DNA from 2 places in the Nonomuraea sp. NPDC050680 genome. Region 2 is predicted to be linked to the other one. Evidence: riboswitches for the same ligand, from Rfam matches in the RefSeq annotation. Region 2 holds a riboswitch; the other holds the start of a gene.
What was found. Region 2 has a riboswitch for thiamine pyrophosphate ahead of AB0H88_RS36870 (cytosine permease). Riboswitches for the same ligand answer to the same signal wherever they lie in the genome.
Positions count from the first base shown of each region.

Region 1: linked by a shared signal. The riboswitch ahead of AB0H88_RS01550 (FAD-dependent oxidoreductase) and the one ahead of AB0H88_RS36870 (cytosine permease) in region 2 are both predicted to bind thiamine pyrophosphate.

Region 1 covers NZ_JBFAIF010000001.1:318,406-327,579, forward strand. Annotated here, with positions in the region: gene AB0H88_RS01505 (L,D-transpeptidase family protein) at 1-20, opposite strand, end outside; gene AB0H88_RS01510 (YbaK/EbsC family protein) at 258-734, shown strand; gene AB0H88_RS01515 (GNAT family N-acetyltransferase) at 745-1,305, shown strand; gene AB0H88_RS01520 (hypothetical protein) at 1,500-2,018, shown strand; gene metF (methylenetetrahydrofolate reductase [NAD(P)H]) at 2,544-3,467, opposite strand; gene AB0H88_RS01530 (polyprenyl synthetase family protein) at 3,572-4,639, shown strand; gene thiE (thiamine phosphate synthase) at 4,802-5,437, opposite strand; gene AB0H88_RS01540 (Rv2175c family DNA-binding protein) at 5,415-5,789, opposite strand; gene AB0H88_RS01545 (FAD-dependent oxidoreductase) at 5,820-6,983, opposite strand; TPP riboswitch at 7,042-7,158, shown strand; gene AB0H88_RS01550 (FAD-dependent oxidoreductase) at 7,148-8,533, shown strand; gene thiS (sulfur carrier protein ThiS) at 8,530-8,730, shown strand; gene AB0H88_RS01560 (thiazole synthase) at 8,723-9,174, shown strand, end outside.
Region 2 covers NZ_JBFAIF010000015.1:115,793-124,966, reverse strand. Annotated here, with positions in the region: gene AB0H88_RS36910 (HAMP domain-containing sensor histidine kinase) at 1-892, opposite strand, end outside; gene AB0H88_RS36905 (response regulator transcription factor) at 889-1,602, opposite strand; gene AB0H88_RS36900 (hypothetical protein) at 1,696-1,869, shown strand; gene AB0H88_RS36895 (DUF6412 domain-containing protein) at 1,866-2,087, shown strand; gene yidC (membrane protein insertase YidC) at 2,140-2,787, shown strand; gene AB0H88_RS36885 (ATP-binding protein) at 2,798-3,229, opposite strand; gene AB0H88_RS36880 (PAS domain S-box protein) at 3,372-5,240, opposite strand; gene AB0H88_RS36875 (methylated-DNA--[protein]-cysteine S-methyltransferase) at 5,337-5,903, shown strand; gene AB0H88_RS36870 (cytosine permease) at 5,937-7,280, opposite strand; TPP riboswitch at 7,271-7,382, opposite strand; gene AB0H88_RS36865 (rhodanese-like domain-containing protein) at 7,408-7,731, opposite strand; gene AB0H88_RS36860 (DNA-formamidopyrimidine glycosylase family protein) at 7,858-8,736, opposite strand; gene AB0H88_RS36855 (transcriptional regulator) at 8,780-9,174, opposite strand, start outside.

The DNA of each region.
Region 1 (9,174 bases), on a different contig from region 2:
CCCGCCTCGGAGGCCGCCACACTCGGCGGTGCCGGGGTGGGTGTCGTTGTGACGGAAACGATCGCGGGCGCGGCCGCCGACCGCGCATGGGTGACGGTCGTACCGCACCCTGTCAGGACTAGGGCGCCAGCCGTCAAGAGAGCAGCCACGCCGGGCAGCCGTCGATCCCCCACCCGTACCACCTCTCAAACCATGAACATTCTGATCAAAGGACCATGTCAGGTTAATGCAATGGTCAACCTGTTTAGAGTGTCCACATGTCTGAGAAGTTGCCTGCCAACGCCGTTCTGGTGGAAACAGCCCTTCGCGCGCTAGGCGCCGAGGGAGAAATCATCGTATTGCCGGAAAAAGCCCCAACTGCGGCCACCGCCGCCGCGCAGGTCGGCTGTGAGGTCGGCGCCATCGCCAACAGCCTCATCTTCGACGCGGACGGCACCCCGCTCCTCGTCATGACCAGCGGCGCGCACCGCGTCGACGTCGAGCTGATCGCCCGCACGGCGGGAGTCGAGAAGGTACGGCGGGCGACACCGGAGTTCGTCAGGGCGGCGACGGGCCAGCCGATCGGCGGCGTCGCGCCCGTCGGGCATCCGGCCCCGGTGCGGACCCTGGTGGACAACTGGCTGAGCAAGCACGAGGTCGTATGGGCCGCCGGCGGGCATCCGCTCACGGTCTTTCCCACCACATTCGATGAGCTGGTACGGATCACCGGTGGTACCCCCGTCGACGTCGAGTAGTGTGCGACGCGTGATCGAGTTTCGTGGGGCGGGACAGGCGGAGTTCACCGAACACCTGGACACGGTGATCGGCATCTACGCCGCCGCCATGCGCCCGCCCTCGGACCAGATCACCGGCCGCAAGGCCATCATGCGGAATCACGGGACATACCCATATTTTCAGTGCTATTTCGCTGAATTGCGTGGGGAGCCGGGGGCGTACCCCTCGAAGATCGTCGGCTTCGCCTACGGCTTCCGGGGCGAGCCGGGCCAGTGGTGGCACGACGTCGTGTTCCGCGCGCTGGAGAGCCAGTCGGGCAGGGAGGTCGCCGACGCCTGGCTGGGCAACGCCTTCGAACTGGCCGAGATCCACATGCACCCCGACTATCAGGGCAAGGGCATCGGCCGGGCGATGATCGCCACCCTGTGCGCGGGCCGCCGCGAGCGCTCGGCGGTTCTGTCCACCCACGACCGCCCCACCACGGCCCGCCACCTGTACGCCAGCATGGGCTTCACCGACCTGCTGAGCCCGTTCCTCTTCCCGGGCGGCTACGAGCAGTACGCGATCATGGGCAGGCCCCTCCCCCTGTGACCACGACGGCTGATTCCCGGCCCTGACCCGGTCGGTTCCAGGTTCGGTTCGTACCAGCGCGGCTCCGCCCTGTTCGCGGCACCACCGGCATAATGTAGACGATCAACCTGGCGCCCCCAACCGGGTCAATCCCGGGCACATCCCCCTGCACCGACGCCCATGTCACACCACCGGACGTCCGGCAGGAGGAACTTATGCGTCTCGTCACACGAATCGGAGTGGCCGCCACTCTCCTGGTTGGCCAGGGCACCCCGCCCGAGCCGACCGCCACTCCCACACCTACGCCCACACCCACACCCACCTCGACCGCGAGCGCCGGCAAAAAGGGCTCCAAGACCGCCATCCCCCCTGCGCTGAAGAACGTCCCGTCGCTCCGCGTCCTCCCCTGGGATCCCCGCCAGGCCAGCCACGTCCGGATCTTCGTGCACTGCCCTCCGAAGGCGAATCACGCGCTCATCGGCTCCACCGCGTTCGCCCTGAAGGGGTCGAGGCGCCTCTACCGGGAGGTGGGGCTGGGACTCTCCAGCCGAGGTCTGGCACACCGCGCCGTGTCCATCTCCTACTCCGCCCTGCCTGGATTCCACGGTGCGCACCTGAAGTGCGTGAAGGTCAAAATGAACCAGAAGACACGCATCAGGCGCATCCGGGTCCTGGGCCGGGATGCCACGCCTCTCTACGTGCGCAGGTTCAGCATCTGGCAGTTCTTCGACTAGGCCGGAAGGTGAACCGGCGTGTCATGGCCGTCTCGTGACCCGCGGTTTGCCGCCCGTCACTCTGGGCAATCTTCACTACGTAGGGCAACCGGCCATCCGCCCGATCCCCCTGCGGGCGGAGCACCGGCACGAGATCCTCTTGCCGGGGGGCCCGTTCTTCCTCTCCCCCGATGGAGGTATCCCTTTCCAGGGACCCGAGCACGACGGACCTTCTTCTTCCCCTCCCCCGAAGGGGCTATCCCTCTCTAAGGACCTCAGCCACCATGGACGTCACAGGGATCGAGACGGTCGTGTGACGAACCACCCGGGCACCCTTGTGGTCACCGCACCAAAGGACCTAGACGGCCCAGGGAGGAGTCGTAACGGCGGCAAGCCGGGGAACCCGTAAGCGTAACCCTGGACAGACCTCAGCCCCGGTCGGCGACTGGCGGCCCACCGGGCCGGCCGTACAAAAGACCGCTTGTCACTCGCACGAACGGCCAGATCAGCGCAGACGCCCGCACGAACGGCCAGATGAGCTTCGGGTCACGCGGACAGCGCCTCGACCGGAGCAAGCCGCTCGAACACCTCGCGAGTCGCGCTGGACCGGTTGAAGGTGATGAAGTGGATCCCCGGTGCGCCCTCATTCAGCAGCCGCTGGCAGAGCTCCACCCCGTGGTCGATGCCCAGCCGCCGCACGGCCGCCGGGTCGTCGGCCACCGCCTCGAAGCGGGCCGCCAGCTCCGCCGGGAACGGCGCCCCCGACAGCTGCTCCGACCTGGCGATCGTGCTCATCTGCGTGACCGGCATGATGCACGGGATGATCGGCGTGTCACACCCCTGCTCCGCCACCCGGTCGCGCAGCCGCAGGTAGTCGTCGGCCTCGAAGAACATCTGGGTGATCGCGTAGTCGGCGCCGGCCCGGCACTTCTGGACGAAGAAGTCGGTGTCGGACTCGATCGACGGCGAGCGCGGGTGTTTGTACGGGAACGCCGCCACGCCCACGCAGAAGTCGCCCACCTGCCGGATCAGCCGCACGAGCTCCTCGGCGTAGAGGACGCCTTCCGGATGCTGGACCCACTCGCCCGTCGGGTCACCGGGAGGGTCGCCCCGCACGGCGAGGATATTGCGCACCCCCGCGTCCGCGAAGCGGCCGATCAGGTGACGCAGCTCGCGGATCGAGTGGTTGACCGCGGTGAAATGCGCCACAGGGGTGAGCGTGGTGTCGTGGGCCAGCCGTTCGACGATGTCCACGGTGCGGTCGCGGTTGGAGCCGCCCGCGCCGTAGGTCACGGACACGAACGTCGGCCGCAGCGACTCGAGCTCTCTGATCGCCCGCCACAGCTGCCGTTCCCCCTCGTCCGTCTTCGGCGGGAAGAATTCGAAGGAGAACGACCGGCCACCGGACGCGAGAAGCTCACGGACGGTGGGAACACGATCGGGCAGGATGGAGGGTCGACCAAGCGCCATGTGACCCAGGCTACCGCCACAAGCCCCGTCCCTGGAGATCCAGCTTGGCGGCCAAGTCGTCCCTGGAGATCCGACTCGGCCGCCCGGCCACTAGTCTCAGATGCATGACCACTGACGCCGCGAGCCTGGACGCCCTGCGTGCCAAGGTGGACGCCGCGCTGCGGGCGTTCGTCCAACGGCAGCTGCCCGCCCTCGGCGACACCGAGCTCGAGCCGCTCCGCGCGGCCGCCGAAGACCTGCTGTCCGGCGGTAAGCGGCTGCGCCCGGCCTTCTGCTACTGGGGGTGGCGGGGCGCGGGCGGCACCGACGTGCCCGGGATCTTCACCGCCGCCGCCTCGCTGGAGCTGCTCCAGGCCAGCGCGCTGGTGCACGACGACGTGATGGACAAGAGCGACCTGCGCAGGGGCATGCCGTCCGCGCACCGCCGCTTCGAGGCCATCCACGAGAAGTCGGGCTGGCACGGCTCGGCGGAGCAGTTCGGGGAGGGCGCGGCGATCCTGCTGGGCAACCTGCTGCTGATCTGGTCCGGCGAGATGTGGCGCAGCAGCGGCCTGCCGCCCGAGTCCCTGTCGGCGGCCCAGCCGGTGCACGACCACATGCGTACCGAGCTGATGTGTGGTCAATATCTCGACCTGCTGGAGCAGGCGCACGGCGAGAACACCTTCGAGTCCGCCCTGCGCGTCGCCCTCTACAAGAGCGGCAAATACTCCGTCGAACAACCGCTCCGCCTCGGCCTGGCGCTCGCCGCCGGCAGCCTGGAGCCGTGGATGGACGAGCTCTGCATGGAGTACGGCCGGCGGGTCGGCATCGCCTTCCAGCTGCGCGACGACATCCTGGGCGTGTTCGGCGACCCGGCGCAGACCGGCAAGCCGGCAGGCGACGATCTGCGCGAGGGCAAGCGGACGATGCTCGTCGCCCGGACGCTGGCCGCGGCCTCACCCGGCGACGCCGAGACGGTGCGCGCGCTGCTCGGCGACCCCGGACTCGACGAGGACGGAGTGGCCGCGCTGCGGGGCATCATCGAGGGCACCGGGGCGCTGCGCCAGTGCGAGGACATGATCGGTGACTACCTCGGCGAGGCGCTGACGTTCCTCGGCAAGGCGCCCATCACACCGGACGCCCGCGCGGCCCTGTCGGACCTGGCGGTGGCCGCCACCTCACGCACAACCTGAGCCACCTCACGCACAACCTGAGCCACCACACGCACTACCGGTCACTCTCACGCACGCCTGAGCGACCTCACGCACACGGTGAGTGGCCGCACGTACACGGTGAGTGGCCGCACGTACGAGCTGAGTAGGGCGCGGGCGCCGGGCGGCGCCCGCGCGCGTCCGTCAGCGGGCCAGGCGCTTGGCGAACTCCGCTGCCGCGGCGCCCGGGTCCTCGGCGTCCGTGATGGCGCGTACCACCACGACCCGTTCGACCCCATACGACCGCACCTGGTCGAGATTGCCCAGGTCGATGCCGCCGATGCCGAACCACGGCCGCCCGCTGCCGAGCGACGCCGCGTGCCGGAGCAGCGACGGCCCCGGCGCGTGGCGGCCCGGCTTGGTCGGCGTCGGCCAGACGGGACCGCAGCAGAAGTAGTCGACGCCCTCCTCCACGGCCGCGGCGGAAGCCTCGGCGATGGAGTGGGTGGACCGTCCGATGAAGACATCGTCGCCGAGTATCTCTCGCGCGACCTTCACCGGAAGATCATCTTGCCCCAGGTGGAGCACGTCGGGCCGGGCGGCGTACGCGATGTCGGCCCGGTCGTTGACCGCCAGCAGCCGGCCATGCCGGTCGCAGGCGTCGCGGAAGACCTCGAGGAGCGCGAGCTCTTCGCGCGCCTCCAGGCCCTTTTCCCGCAACTGGACGATGTCCACGCCCGCGGCCAGCACCGCGTCGAGGAAGTCGGCCAGGTCACCGCGTTCGCGACGGCCGTCCGTACAGAGGTAGAGGCGGGCGTCAGAAAGCGAGGGCTTGGGCACGCCGCTTGACCTCGGTATGGCGACCGGCCCTGATGGCGTCGACGGGCGAGCCGGGCAGGGAGTCGTCAGGGGTGAAGAGCCAGCGAAGCGACTCGATGTCGTCGTAACCGGAGTCTCGCAGCACGGAGAGTGTGCCGGGCAGACCCTTCATCACGTCCTTTCCGTCAAGGAACACCGCGGGCACTTGTGGCCCACCACCACCCCGGCGCACACCGAGCAGTTTCCGATCCTTGAGGAGTTGCTTGGCCCGCCCTATCGAGAGGTCGAGGCGCGCGGCCACTTCGGGGAGAGTGAGCCACTCGGCGACGAGTTGGTCGGTCTCCCGGTCGATCTGCGCAACAGAAAGCGTCACGAAACCACAACTACCACATGGCGTGCTTGCTCAAACAACACAATCCCGTAGGGAGACGTCGGGATCTACCAGGCGTTCGGCGTCTACGCGGTGTCCGGCTTCGATGATTCTGCGGCCCTGGACGAGGTCTCGGGGCCGGTCCACGGCGAGTACGGCGGCCAGGGTGTCGTCCGAGGTGAGCCAGCAGGCCGACCATTTTCCGCCGAGTTCGCCTCGGTAGAGGAGGCGGTCTCCGGCCGGGTGGTGGCCCGCGTACTGGACCATGTGGCCGAACTGCTCGGACCAGAAATAAGGCACCGGGTCGTAGGCGGCCTCCACGCCCAGCAGCGTGGCGGCGGCCACCTCGGGCGAGTTGAGCGCGGCGTCCCAGTGCTCGACCCTCAGCCTGGTCTCGAACCGGCGCGACCACCAGGCCGCGCAGTCGCCCACGGCCACGACGTTCGGCAGGGAGGTGCGCAGGTGCTCGTCGGTGACGACGCCGTTGTCCAGGTCGATGCCGGAGCCCGCGAGCCAGCCGACGGCCGGGCGTACTCCGACACCGGTGACGACCACATGCGCCTCGATGAGGCTTCCGTCCGCGAGCGTGACGCCGCCGTCGTCCACGGAGCCGACCAGGGTGTTGAGCCGCAGGTCGATGCCCTCGTACCAGCCCTGGGTGCGGGCGCCGATCTCGGGACCGACCGCCTGGGCGAGCGGGGTGGGGCCCGCCTCGATCACGGTCACCTCGCAGCCGGCCCGGCGGGCGGCGGTGGCCACCTCGGCGCCGATCCAGCCGGCGCCGATGATCACCACCTGGGCACCCTTGACGAGCCGGGCACGCAGCTCCAGTGCGTCGTCGAGGGTGCGCAGCACGTGTTGGCGGCCGTCGCCGGGCAGCGTGATCGGCTCGGCTCCGGTGGCGATCACCAGGCCGTCGTAGCCGAGCTCGCCCTCGGTGGTCTCGACGACGCCGGGACGCAGTGCCTTGACCGAGACGCCCGGCCAGAAGTCCACCTCCAGCACGGCGAGGTCGGCGTCGACGAAGCTGGAGTCACTGCTGCCCGACAGGACCGCCTTCGACAGGGGTGGCCGGTCGTATGGCCGGTGCCGCTCCTGCCCGATCAGCGTGATCCTGCCGTCGAACCCTTTCGCGCGCAGCGCCTCGACACTCCGTACGCCGGCCAGACCGGCGCCTGCCACCACCACATGATTCACGTTCAAGACCATAACGGGGCCCGTGCCTGGGCGTCGCGCCGAGGCCGTAGGGTGGAGACGTAAGACGCGCGGGAGTCCGGCCGTTACCGGGCTGAGAGGAAGGCTGCACCGGGCCTTCGACCGCAAGACACCTGATCCGGATCATGCCGGCGAAGGGAGCGGACGTGGACATCGTCGTAGGCGGCGGGATCGTCGGGCTGTCCATCGCCTGGCGCCTGTCCCGCTCGGGGCGGCCGGTCACCGTGGTCGACCCCGCTCCGGCCACTGGGGCCTCGCACGCGGCGGCGGGCATGCTGGCGCCGGTGAGCGAGGTCACCTACACCGAGGAGCCGCTGCTCCGGCTGGGCCTCGCCGCACTGCGCCGCTGGCCGTCCTTCGCCACCGAACTCGCCGCCGACGCCGCCCTCGATGCTGGTGCGGGACCCGCCGCCAACCGCACTCACGGGGGCGGCCTCGATACTGGTGCGGGACCCGCCGCCTCCGACATCGGCCTCCATACTGGTGCGGAACCCGCCGCCTCCGACATCGGCCTCCATGCTGGTGCGGGACCCGCCGCCAACCGCCTTGACGAGGCCGGGGCATCTGAAGCGGTCGGGAGCGGGCTCAGCGAGGCCGCGCGGGCCGGGCTGGACTTCCGGGTCGACGGGACGCTGGCCGTGGCGTTCGGGGCCGACGATCTGGCGGCGCTCGGTGAGCTGGCCGCGTTCATGGAGAAGCTGGGGCTACCGGTCGAGCGGCTGACCGGGCGCGAATGCCGTCGGCTGGAGCCCATGCTGGCGCCCTCCGTACGCGGTGGGCTGCTGGCCCGTGGAGACGCCTGGGTGGACCCGCGCCGTGTCACCGCCGCGCTCCTGGCCGCACTCGACCGCCTGGGCGTCCCACTCGTCCGGGCTCGCGCCAGCGAACTGCTCCGGGACGGCGACCAGGTCGTGGGCGTACGCCTCGCACCCCCGGACCGGACGGCCACCCCGGACCGGACGGCCACCCCGGACGGGACAGCCATCCCGGACCACGACCTCCCGCAGTCGGACATCCCCGCCGAGATCCGGGGCGAGCGTGTCGTGCTGGCGGCCGGGGCGTGGAGTGCCGGGCTGGCCGATGTCCCGGTACGGCCGGTCAAGGGGCAGATCATGCGGCTGAGCTCCCCTCAGCCCTTGCTCGGCAGGTGCGTACGCGGAACGGTGCACGGGAAATCCGTGTACCTGGTGCCGAGGGGTGACGGTGAGCTGGTGGTCGGGGCGACCCAGGAAGAGCTGGGGTTCGACACGAGGGTGACGGCGGGCGGACTGTACGAGCTGCTGCGGGACGCCCACGAACTGGTGCCGGGCGTCACCGAGCTGGAGATCGCCGACGTGGTGGCGGGGCTGCGTCCGGGCACACCGGACAACGTCCCGCTCATCGGGCCCAGCGGGACCCCGGGGCTGGTGCTGGCCACCGGGCATCACCGGGGCGGGGTGCTGCTGGCCCCGCTCACGGCGGCCATCTTGCTGGGCGAGGAGAGCGAGCTCGCGGAGCTGTGCTCGCCGCTGAGGTATCGGGATATTTCATGATTGTGACCATCAATGGGGCCCCGCACGAGGTGCCCGACGGCACCACCGTGGCGCAGGCCGTACTCACGCTCACCACGGCCACGACCGGCGTGGCCGTGGCCGTGAACGACGAGGTGGTGACGCGGAGCGCCTGGGAGACGACGGCGCTCGGCGACAGCGACCGGATGGAAGTGCTGACGGCGGTGCAAGGTGGATGATCTACTCATAGCCGGAGAGAAGTTCTCCTCCCGGCTCATCATGGGCACCGGCGGCGCGCCGTCTCTGGAGGTGCTCGACCAGGCGCTGGTCGCGTCCGGCACCGAGCTGACGACCGTCGCCATGCGGCGGCTCGACCCCGGCGCGCCCGGCTCGGTGCTCGAGGTGCTGCGCGAACGCGGCATCAAGGTCCTGCCCAACACCGCCGGCTGCTTCACCGCGGGCGACGCCGTGCTGACCGCCCGGCTGGCCAGGGAGGCGCTCGGCACGAACTGGGTCAAGCTTGAGGTCATCGCCGACGAGCGGACGCTGCTGCCGGACCCGATCGAGACGTTCGACGCGGCCGAACGGCTGGTGGCCGACGGGTTCGTGGTGCTGCCGTACATCGGCGACGACCCGGCGCTGGCACGTCGCCTGGAGCTGGCCGGATGTGCGGCGGTGATGCC
Region 2 (9,174 bases):
CCGACAGGCACGCCATGCCCGAGTCGACGGCCGCCCGCAACACGACCGTGCGGTCCGACGGCGTGTGCCTGATCGCGTTCACGACGAGGTTGCCCAGCGCCCGGCTCAGCGCGTTCGGGTCCGCCCGCACGGGGACCGCCTCGGCGGCCTCTGCGGTCAGCCGCACCCCCTTGGCGCGGGCCAGCGGCTCGGCCCCGGCGAGCGTGTCGGCGACCAGGTCGGCGAGCCCGATCCGGGCAGGAGTGAGCCGCAGCGCCCCGGCGTGGATCCGCGACAGCTCGAACAGGTCGTCGACCATCGCCGACAGCCGCTCCACCTCCAGCTTGATCTGGCCGTGATAGCGCGCGACGGTCACGGAGTCGGACACCACGCCGTCTTCGAGCGCCTCGGCCATCGCCCGCAGCCCGGCGAGCGGGGTGCGCAGGTCGTGGCTCACCCAGGCGACCAGCTCGCGCCGCGCCCCTTCCAGGGCGCGCTCCCGCTCGTATGCCTCCTCCAGGGTGTTCGCGATCGTCTGCAGCTCCGACGGCAGCCCCTTGGGCGCGGTGAACGGCAGGTCGCGTACCGCCGCCACCAGCCGCCTGCTCTCGCCCACGACCCGCCTGGCCAGGACGAACGCCACCCCCAGCCCGACCAGCCCGCCGACGGCCACCACGCTGAGCACGATGTCCCTGACCGCGCCCTCGATGATCATCTTGAGCGTGATCGCCACCACGCCGGCCAGCGTCGCCACGATCGCGACCACCATGACGACGGCCAGCATGACCCCGATCGAGCGAGTACGCAGCCGCCACATCACGGACACGCCCAGGACCCCCACCAGCAGCCCCAGCCCCGCCGTGACCGCCACGATCATCCCCAGATCGCTCATCACCGCGGGATGGGGAGTCATGACTCACCCTCGAGTGGCGGGCCTTCGAGCGGTTCGTACCGGTACCCCACGCCCCAGACCGTGACGATCCGCCGCGGCGCGGTCGGATCCGGCTCGATCTTCTCCCGTAGCCGCCGGACGTGCACGGTCACCGTGGAGGAATCCCCGAACGACCATCCCCACACCTGGTTGAGCAGCGCCGAGCGGCTGAACGCCTGACGAGGGTTGCGCACGAGGTAGGCCAGCAGGTCGAACTCGCGGGCGGTGAGCAGCACCTCGGCCCCACCCAGCCGTACCTCGTGGGCCCCGACGTCGACCACCAGGTCGCCGTCACGCAGCACGCCCGTGCCGCCCGTAACCGAGGCGCCGCGGGCGCGGCGCAGCACCGACTGGACGCGCAGCGCCAGCTCACGCGGGCTGAAGGGCTTGGTCACGTAGTCGTCGGCGCCGGTTTCGAGGCCGACCACGCGGTCGATCTCCTCGCCGAGCGCGGTCAGCATGATCACCGGGACCGGCCAGCGCTCCCTGAGCTTCCTGCACACCTGCAGCCCGTCGATCTTCGGCAGCATGAGGTCGAGCACCATCAGATCAGGCGGGCTGGCCAGCGCCCGCCGCAGCGCCTCGGCGCCGTCGCCCACGCACTCGACCTCGTGCCCGTCGCGCTCCAGATATCGCGCCACCACTTCGGCCACGGTCGGGTCGTCGTCGACCACCAGGATGCGCGTGTTCACCCTTTCACCGTACGGCGAGGCGTGCCGAATCGACACTTACGTCATTGCTTCGTAAGCCTCGCGGATCATGCTCGCAGGACGTACGGTGGGCGCATGAGTCGCGTCGTCATGCTCGTGCTGGGGGCCCTCCTGGGCCTCTTCGTGCTGTTCAATTTCGTGATCCCCATGATCATGGGCCTGCTCAAGGTCGCCCTGATCATCGGTGTGGTCGCCCTTCTGGTGTTCATCGCCGTCACCTTGGTCGGGAAGTCGTCCTCGTCACGGTGACGCTGTTCCTGTTCGACCCCTGGCTCATCAGCGTGACCATGGTGGCGATCCTGCTGATCGCCACCTGGGCCGCCCGGCTGCTGCCCGCCACCGGCGGCGACGCGCCCGGCTTCCCGCTGATCTATGCCCGGCGCACGGCCTTCCAGCGCCAGCGCCACCCCGCGGCGGCCGGCCGGCCACGGCCACGAGCTCCGTCATCGCGCCCCGCTTCCGGCTAAGCGGGGCTCTCTTCAGTGAGCCCTGATCCATCTTTCATTGATTGAAGGGCTCATGTTCGACTCTCTCGTCTCATTTCTGCTGGCCGTCTCCGGTGACAACGCGGCCGTGGCCATCTTGCTGTTCACCGTGGCCGTACGCCTCCTGTTGCTGCCGCTCGGCATCCGCCAGGCCCGCGCCACGCAGGTACAGAAGCGCCTGGCGCCCAAGCTGGCCGAGTTGCGGAAGCGGTGGTCCCGCAACCCCGAGCGGCTGGCCAAGGAGACCACCAAGCTGTACGCGAAGGAAGGCACCTCGCCGCTGGCCACGATCCTGCCGGGATTGGGGCAGCTTCCGTTCATGTGGGTGATGTATCGGGTCGCCACGCACCCGACCGCTTTCCTGGGCCATGACCTGCTGGGCGCCCCTTTGGGACAGCATGTCGCGGGAATTGTCACCAATTACGGTCTGGTTAGCGTGCCATTTTTGGTCTTTGCTGTGCTCATCGCGCTGATCGCGGTCGTGGCGTGGCTTTCGGCCCGCAAGATCAGCGCCACACTGCCCGACGAGCAGCCCGCGCTGATGCGGAAGATCATGCCGCTGATGCCGTTCGGCACGGTGCTGGCCGCCGCGGTACTGCCACTGGCCGCGGGGCTCTACCTGCTGATCAGCACGGCGTGGACCGTGGGAGAGCGCGCGGTCCTGGCCGCCCGGCCTCTCTGAGCGCTGGCCGCTACCCGGCCTCTCTCAGCGCGTGGACCTGCCCGTTCATCAATCCGTTGGGTGCGTGCAAGATCGCCCACACCGTGGTGATGTCACCGTCGTGGCGGACTCCCCAGCTCTCCGCGACGTACTCGACGATGCCGAGCCCCCTGCCCCCGAGCGACGACAGAGTCGGCCGGCCGGCGCGGGGCTCGGTGGCCGCGCCGCCATCGCTCACAGCGACCTCGATGTGTTCGTCACTCCGCAGCCAGGCCACCCTGATCATGCCCGACGGCAGCGGATGCGCATGCCGTAGCGCGTTGCTCAGCAGCTCGCTCACCACGAGGACGGCATCGTCGATCGCGGTGGCGAAAACACCACAATCCTGCAGGTCAGTGCTCAGCCGCTGGCGGGCGACGGCGACACTGGACGGCGCGTACGGCAGTAGCACCACGCTTGACACACCCACCTCCCCGCTCCCAGTGCCCCCCACGGGAACACTCCCCGGTACGACCGAAATGCCCCGTTACTCGATCCCAGAAACCGCATCTCGATCACAGCTTGTACACATCGGACGATAGATCAGCTTAACCGTTACCACCTCGTTACCGCAGCGGTGTGTCGGATCGGATAGAGGAAGCGTTACCCAACACGAGCCGCATTCGAGTGCCTCCACCGGGTCGCGAATGGGCACTCACATCGCCGCCCTGAGCCCTGGCCAGACTGCGCACGATGTAGAGCCCGAGGCCGACCCCGCCGAACCTGCGACGGTCACCGCTGTCGACCTGGACGAACCGCTCGAAGACCCGCTCCCGGTCCGGCGCGGCGATGCCGACGCCCTCGTCGTCCACGACCACGATCACGGCGTCGTCCTCGGGCCAGGCGCCCACGCTGATCAGGCCGCCAGTCGGTGAGTACTTGAAGGCGTTCTCCAGCAGCTGGCCGAGGATGATGTCGGTGGCGAGCGCGTCGCCTCTGACGTACGGCAGCGCGTCAGGGATGGCCACCTCCACCCGGTGCCTGTCGGACAGCACGGGCAGCCCGAGGGTGGCCGCGTGGATCCGCTCGGCCAGATCGAACGCCTCGATGCGCACCTGCGGTTCGTCGGCGCCCGCCCTGGCGCCGAGCAACAGATGATCCATGAGCTGCCCGAGCGACCTGGCCCGCTCAGCGATCGTGTGGACGGCGGAGCGCCGCTCGGTGTCGGTCAGCTTGTCCCAGCGTGCGTCGAGCGTGCTGGCGAACCCGCGCACGATCGTGATGGGCGTACGCAACTCATGGCTGGTCGTGGCCAGGAACAGGTCCTTGGCCTCCTCCAGCTCCTTGGCCGTGGTCACGTCGCGGAAGTCGACGACCACCTCTCCGGTCTCCTCGATCTGGGCGCTGACCACGTCCAGCCAGCGCCCGCTCTCCAGCTGGTAGGTGAGCTTCTCTCCCGGGCTGGGCAGCGGGAAGGGCAGCGGCCCGCCGATGACGGCCTCTCTCGCCGTCGCGGTGAGCTCGGCGGCGGCCGGGTTCCACTGGCTGACCCGCCCGGCGCGGTCGAGCACGGCGATGCCGTCGGCGCTGGCGTCGAACACCGCGCGCTCGTGCGCCCGCTGCCGTACGGCCTCCTGGTAGGCCACCGCGTTGCCGACCGCGATGCCGGCGTGCCCGGCCAGCAGCTCCAGGAGCTCGAGCTCCAGGTGGCCGGGCTTGCGCTCGGCGAACAGCGCGTACAGTGCGCCGTAGGGACGGCCACCGACCGCGGCCAGGCCGAGCGCGATCGTGTGCAGTCCGTCGAGCTCCGCCCACACCAGGTCGCCGAGGCCCTGCGACTCCAGCATCACCGTCTTCCCGGTGCGTAAGAGCTTGCCGACCAGGCTGGTACGCAGGTCGGCCGTCACATCCTTGAGCGAGTCGGGCAACTGGTGCGCGCTCACCAGCCGCAGCCGCTCGCCCTCGATGAGCACGAAGCCGCCCGCGTCGGCGCCGGTCAGCTCGGTCAGGCTGGCCGCGATGCGGTCGAGCACCGCGGACAGCTCCAGCTCGGCGTTGATGTCGCCGACCACGTCGGTGAGCCGGCGCACCAGCCTGGCCCGCCGCGCCATGCGATTCCTGGCGGCCTCGTCGGCCTCGGTCAGATGGTGCACGAAGACGTAGCCCGCCACGGCGCTGCCCGTGAGCAGCGCGCTCGTGTCGACCCTCAGGTCGAGCACGGTGCCGTCCCTGCGCAACCGCTTGGTGCGCAGCGACACCTGGCCGCCCGTGCGCACCCGTTCGAGCACCGCGTTGTGCTCCGCTGTCAGCTCCCCCGGCACGATCGGCGCCCTGCGGCCCAGCATCTCCTCGGCCGACCAGCCGAAGAGCCGCTCCGCCGCCCGGTTCCAGACGAGTACGGTCTGGTCCCTGTCGAGCGCGACCACGGCGTTGGGCGAGCTGGCGAGCACCGCGCGAGCGATCTCATCGTCACTGCCTGCTCTGTCGTCACCCACACCTCCATAGTGCCTGTGGCGTGCGGCGTTCGTCGGGCGATCCGTCCGATACGCTGCGGGCACGGCCTTTCAGGGCGGCGGAAGAGGGTGGCGGGTATGTCCAGTGGAGACCTCGATGCCCTGCTGCGGGTGACTTCTGCCACTTATCGCGGCGAGGTGCCGCCCGATGTGGCGTTCGGCACCTATGACGGCGCGGTCGGCCGGCTGGTGCTGGCGGTGAGCGGCAAGGGCATCGTGGCGTGCAGCTTCGAGGCGGAGGACACCGTCTTCGAGTTGGTCGTGCGGCATGTGGGCGCGTTCGTCGGGCCCGACCCCGGGCGGCTCGACCCGGTGCGCAGGGAGCTCGACGCCTACTTCTCCGGGCGCCTGCGGACCTTCGCCACGCCGGTCGACCTGTCCATCGCCACGACGTTCGCCCGTACGGTGCTGCAGAAGACGATAGCCGTGCCCTACGGGCAGACGGCGACCCTCGACGCGATCGGCGAGAGCATCGGCCGGCCGCGCGCGCTGCGCGCGGTCGGCAACGCGCTCAACGCCAACCCCGTCTGCGTGGTCGTGCCGTGCCACCGGATCGTGCCGGGTGACGGCGAGCTCGGCGACTACGCGGGCGGCCAGGCCGCCAAGCGCCACCTGCTCAACATCGAGAAACGCTCGCGGGCCTGACGTACGTACTCAACGACGCGCTCAAGGGCGAGCTCAACCGCGAGCGATCGACGCGCGCCTGGTCGCCCAGCCGATCGCCAGCGTCACCAGAGCCGCCACCAGAGCCGCGCCCAGGGCCCCGTTCATCCACGGCTGCCTGGTGAACCCGATGGCCTCGCGCACCGCCGCCCAGAGGCCGTCCCATTGGGCGACCGTGGGCGTGGAGGTGGTCAGCCAGTAGGCCGCGAAGCCGAGCGCCCAGGGCACCAGCATGGACCAGCGGGAGGGCGCGTCCTCGTCGGTGTTCCACCCCGAGGATCCGCCGAGCAGGAAGTAGTCGACCGCCAGCACCGCGAACATCGGCACGAACACCGCCCCGATCACCCCCAGGAACGCCCCGTAGGAGTTCACGTCGACCACCAGCGCGATGGCGGTGGTCAGCACGCCGATGGCGATCGAGAAGACCCGCCGGTCGACACGCGGCATGAGGTTCTGCAGGGACATGGTCGTGGAGTAGACGTTCGCGAACGACTGGTCGGCCTCCCGCAACACGAGGATCGCGAAGAACAGCGCGCCCAGCGGCACCGCGACGAACGCCCCGAACACGGCCGTGCCGTCGGCGGCCACCGCGGCGGACCCGGCGATCGCCACCGCGTAGACGCCCAGCCCCAGGCAGGCGACCTGCGCCAGCGTGTAGCCGCCGACCACGCCCGCGAAGGCCGCCCGGCTCGACCTGGAGTGCCGGGCGAAGTCCGCTGCGATCGGCACCCACGAGACCGACAGCGCGATGACGTAGTCGACCGCGGGCGCGAACGCCGTCCACGACCCGCCGCCCTGCGGCGGAGCCTTCGACAGGAACGCCACCGCGAACCAGACGAGCGAGATGATCACCCCGATGGTGACGTAGCGCCGCAGCAGCCGGATCGACCCGAGCGGCCAGATGGTCAGCGAGGTGGTCAGCACCCCCGCCGCCACCACCCACACCTGGTACGGCACCACGGCGCCGAAGATGGCCATCGCGCCCTTGGCGATCACCCACAGCTCGAAGGCGCCCCACCCGATCATCTGGACGATGTTGAGCACGGTCGGGATGTAGGACAGCCGCGCCCCGAACAACCCGCGCAGCAGCACCATCGCCGGCCGCCCGGTCTGCGTGCCCGGGATGGCCGACAGCCCCACCATGACCGTGCCCACCAGGCTGCCGACGAGGGCGGCGAGCAGAGCGGCGGTCAGGCTGAGCGGACTCCCGCCGAGCGGGTCGAGCAGGAACAGCGCGCCGCTGAACCCCAGCAGGCTCACGGCCAGGTTCGCCCACAGGGCTCCCTGGTCGAGCAGCCCGAGCGTCTTGGGGGGCGTCCCTTCGAGGGTCAGCGGGACTTCGTCGACGACATGCGTCATCTCACACTCCCTACGCCGGCATTACCCGGACAGGTTCATGCGGTCGGCGACAGATCAGTCGCCCTCTCAGCCCGGTGCACCCGAGCTCCCGCGGTTTGTGTAGTTGTCGAGCGGATTATGCCATCCCTCAGGCGACGAACGGCGGGTGCCCCGTCTCGCTGACCATCGGGCGGCTCGCGGCCGCCCACAACTGCATGCCGCCGTCGACGTTGACCGCCTCACGCCCGAGCTGGTTGAGCCAGGCCGCGACCTGGAACGACCGGCCACCGACCCGGCAGACCACGTAGACGGTCCGGTCGCCCGGCACCTCCTCGACCCGCCCCTGGAGCTGCGTCATCGGGATGTGCACCGCCTCGGGGGCGTGCCCGGCCACCCATTCCTCCTGTTCGCGCACGTCGAGCAGGTAGCCGTCGGTGGGAACGTCGCTGGCCGGGATCTCTGGAACCGTCATACCTCCATCATCCCTTGTCACTGGGCATCTCTTGTCGCCGGTCAGCTCTTGTCACCGGTCAGCTCTTGTCACCGGTCAGCTCTTGTCGCCGGTCGTAGGTGGCACGGACCCTGGAAGCACGAGGCGTCACTTCAGCAGACGGGACAGACGGCGGTCGGCCAGCGGCTTGCCGCCCGTCTGGCAGGTGGGGCAGTACTGGAGCGAGGAGTCCGCGAAGGACACCTCGCGGATCGTGTCACCGCACACGTCGCACGGCTGACCGGCGCGGTTGTGGACGCGAAGGCCGGACTTCTTCTCCGCCTTGAGGTCCTTGGCGGCCAGGCCGTGCGCCCGCTCGACCGCCTCGCGCAGGGTGGTGACGATGGCCTCGTGCAGGTCGGCGATCTGGGCGTCGGTGAGGGTCGAGGCGATCTTGAACGGTGACATCTTGGCCGCGTGCAGCACCTCGTCGGAATAGGCGTTGCCGATGCCCGCGATGACCTTCTGGTCGCGCAGCAGGCCCTTCACCTGGGTGCGGCTGCCGTTCAGGATGGACTTGAGCGTGGCCACGGTGAAGGCGTCGTCGAGGGGGTCGGGGCCGAGGGCGGCGACCCCCGGCACGTCATCCGGATTTTTCGTGACATAGACGGCGAGGCGCTTCTGCGTTCCCGCCTCGGTCAGCTCGAACCCGGGCGCCAGCCCCTCGTCGTCGGGCGCCAGGCGTACCCGTACCGCCAGCGGGCCCTTGCCCGGACGGACCGGCTTCGCGCCCGAGAGGTCCTCGCGCCAGCGCAGCCACCCCGCGCGAGCCAGGTGGATGACCAGGTGCAGGCCGTCGCAGTCGAAGTCGAGGAACTTGCCGTGCCTGGCCACGCCCGTGATGGTCAGCCCGCCGAGCGCGGTGACCGGCGGGTCGAACGTCTTGAGCGCCGAGAAGGCCACCACGTCGACGCCCAGGAGAGTGCGACCGACCGCCCGCTCGCGCAGGAAACCGGCGAGCGATTCCACTTCGGGGAGTTCCGGCATGCCACCAGGGTACGACGCGCCGTTGTCCACAGCCTGTGGATAACTATGGCACGTCCCAGAACGCCAGCTCGTGCGCCATCCCCTCACGGAACAGCGCCTCCGCCCGCGCGGGCTCGGGATCGGCCTGGTCGATCATCTCGGCGATCCGCACGGTCAGCGCCGCGAACCCGGGATCGGCGTACGTCTCCACCCACCTCCGATAGCGCGGCTCGGCGGGCAACTCCTTCGCCAAGAGCTGGCCAAGCGTCGAATATCCCCACATGCAGGGATAGAGCGCGGCCAGCCCGTCACCGTAATCGGCGGCCGACTCCAGCAGGAACGCCGTGTAGGCCGCGCACGCCGGTCCCTTCCGCGCGCCTTCCAGGTCCGCCCCGAACGAGGCCGACAGCTCCCGGTGCAGGCTCAGCTCGTCATGGAAGGTCGTGTGCGCCAGGTCCA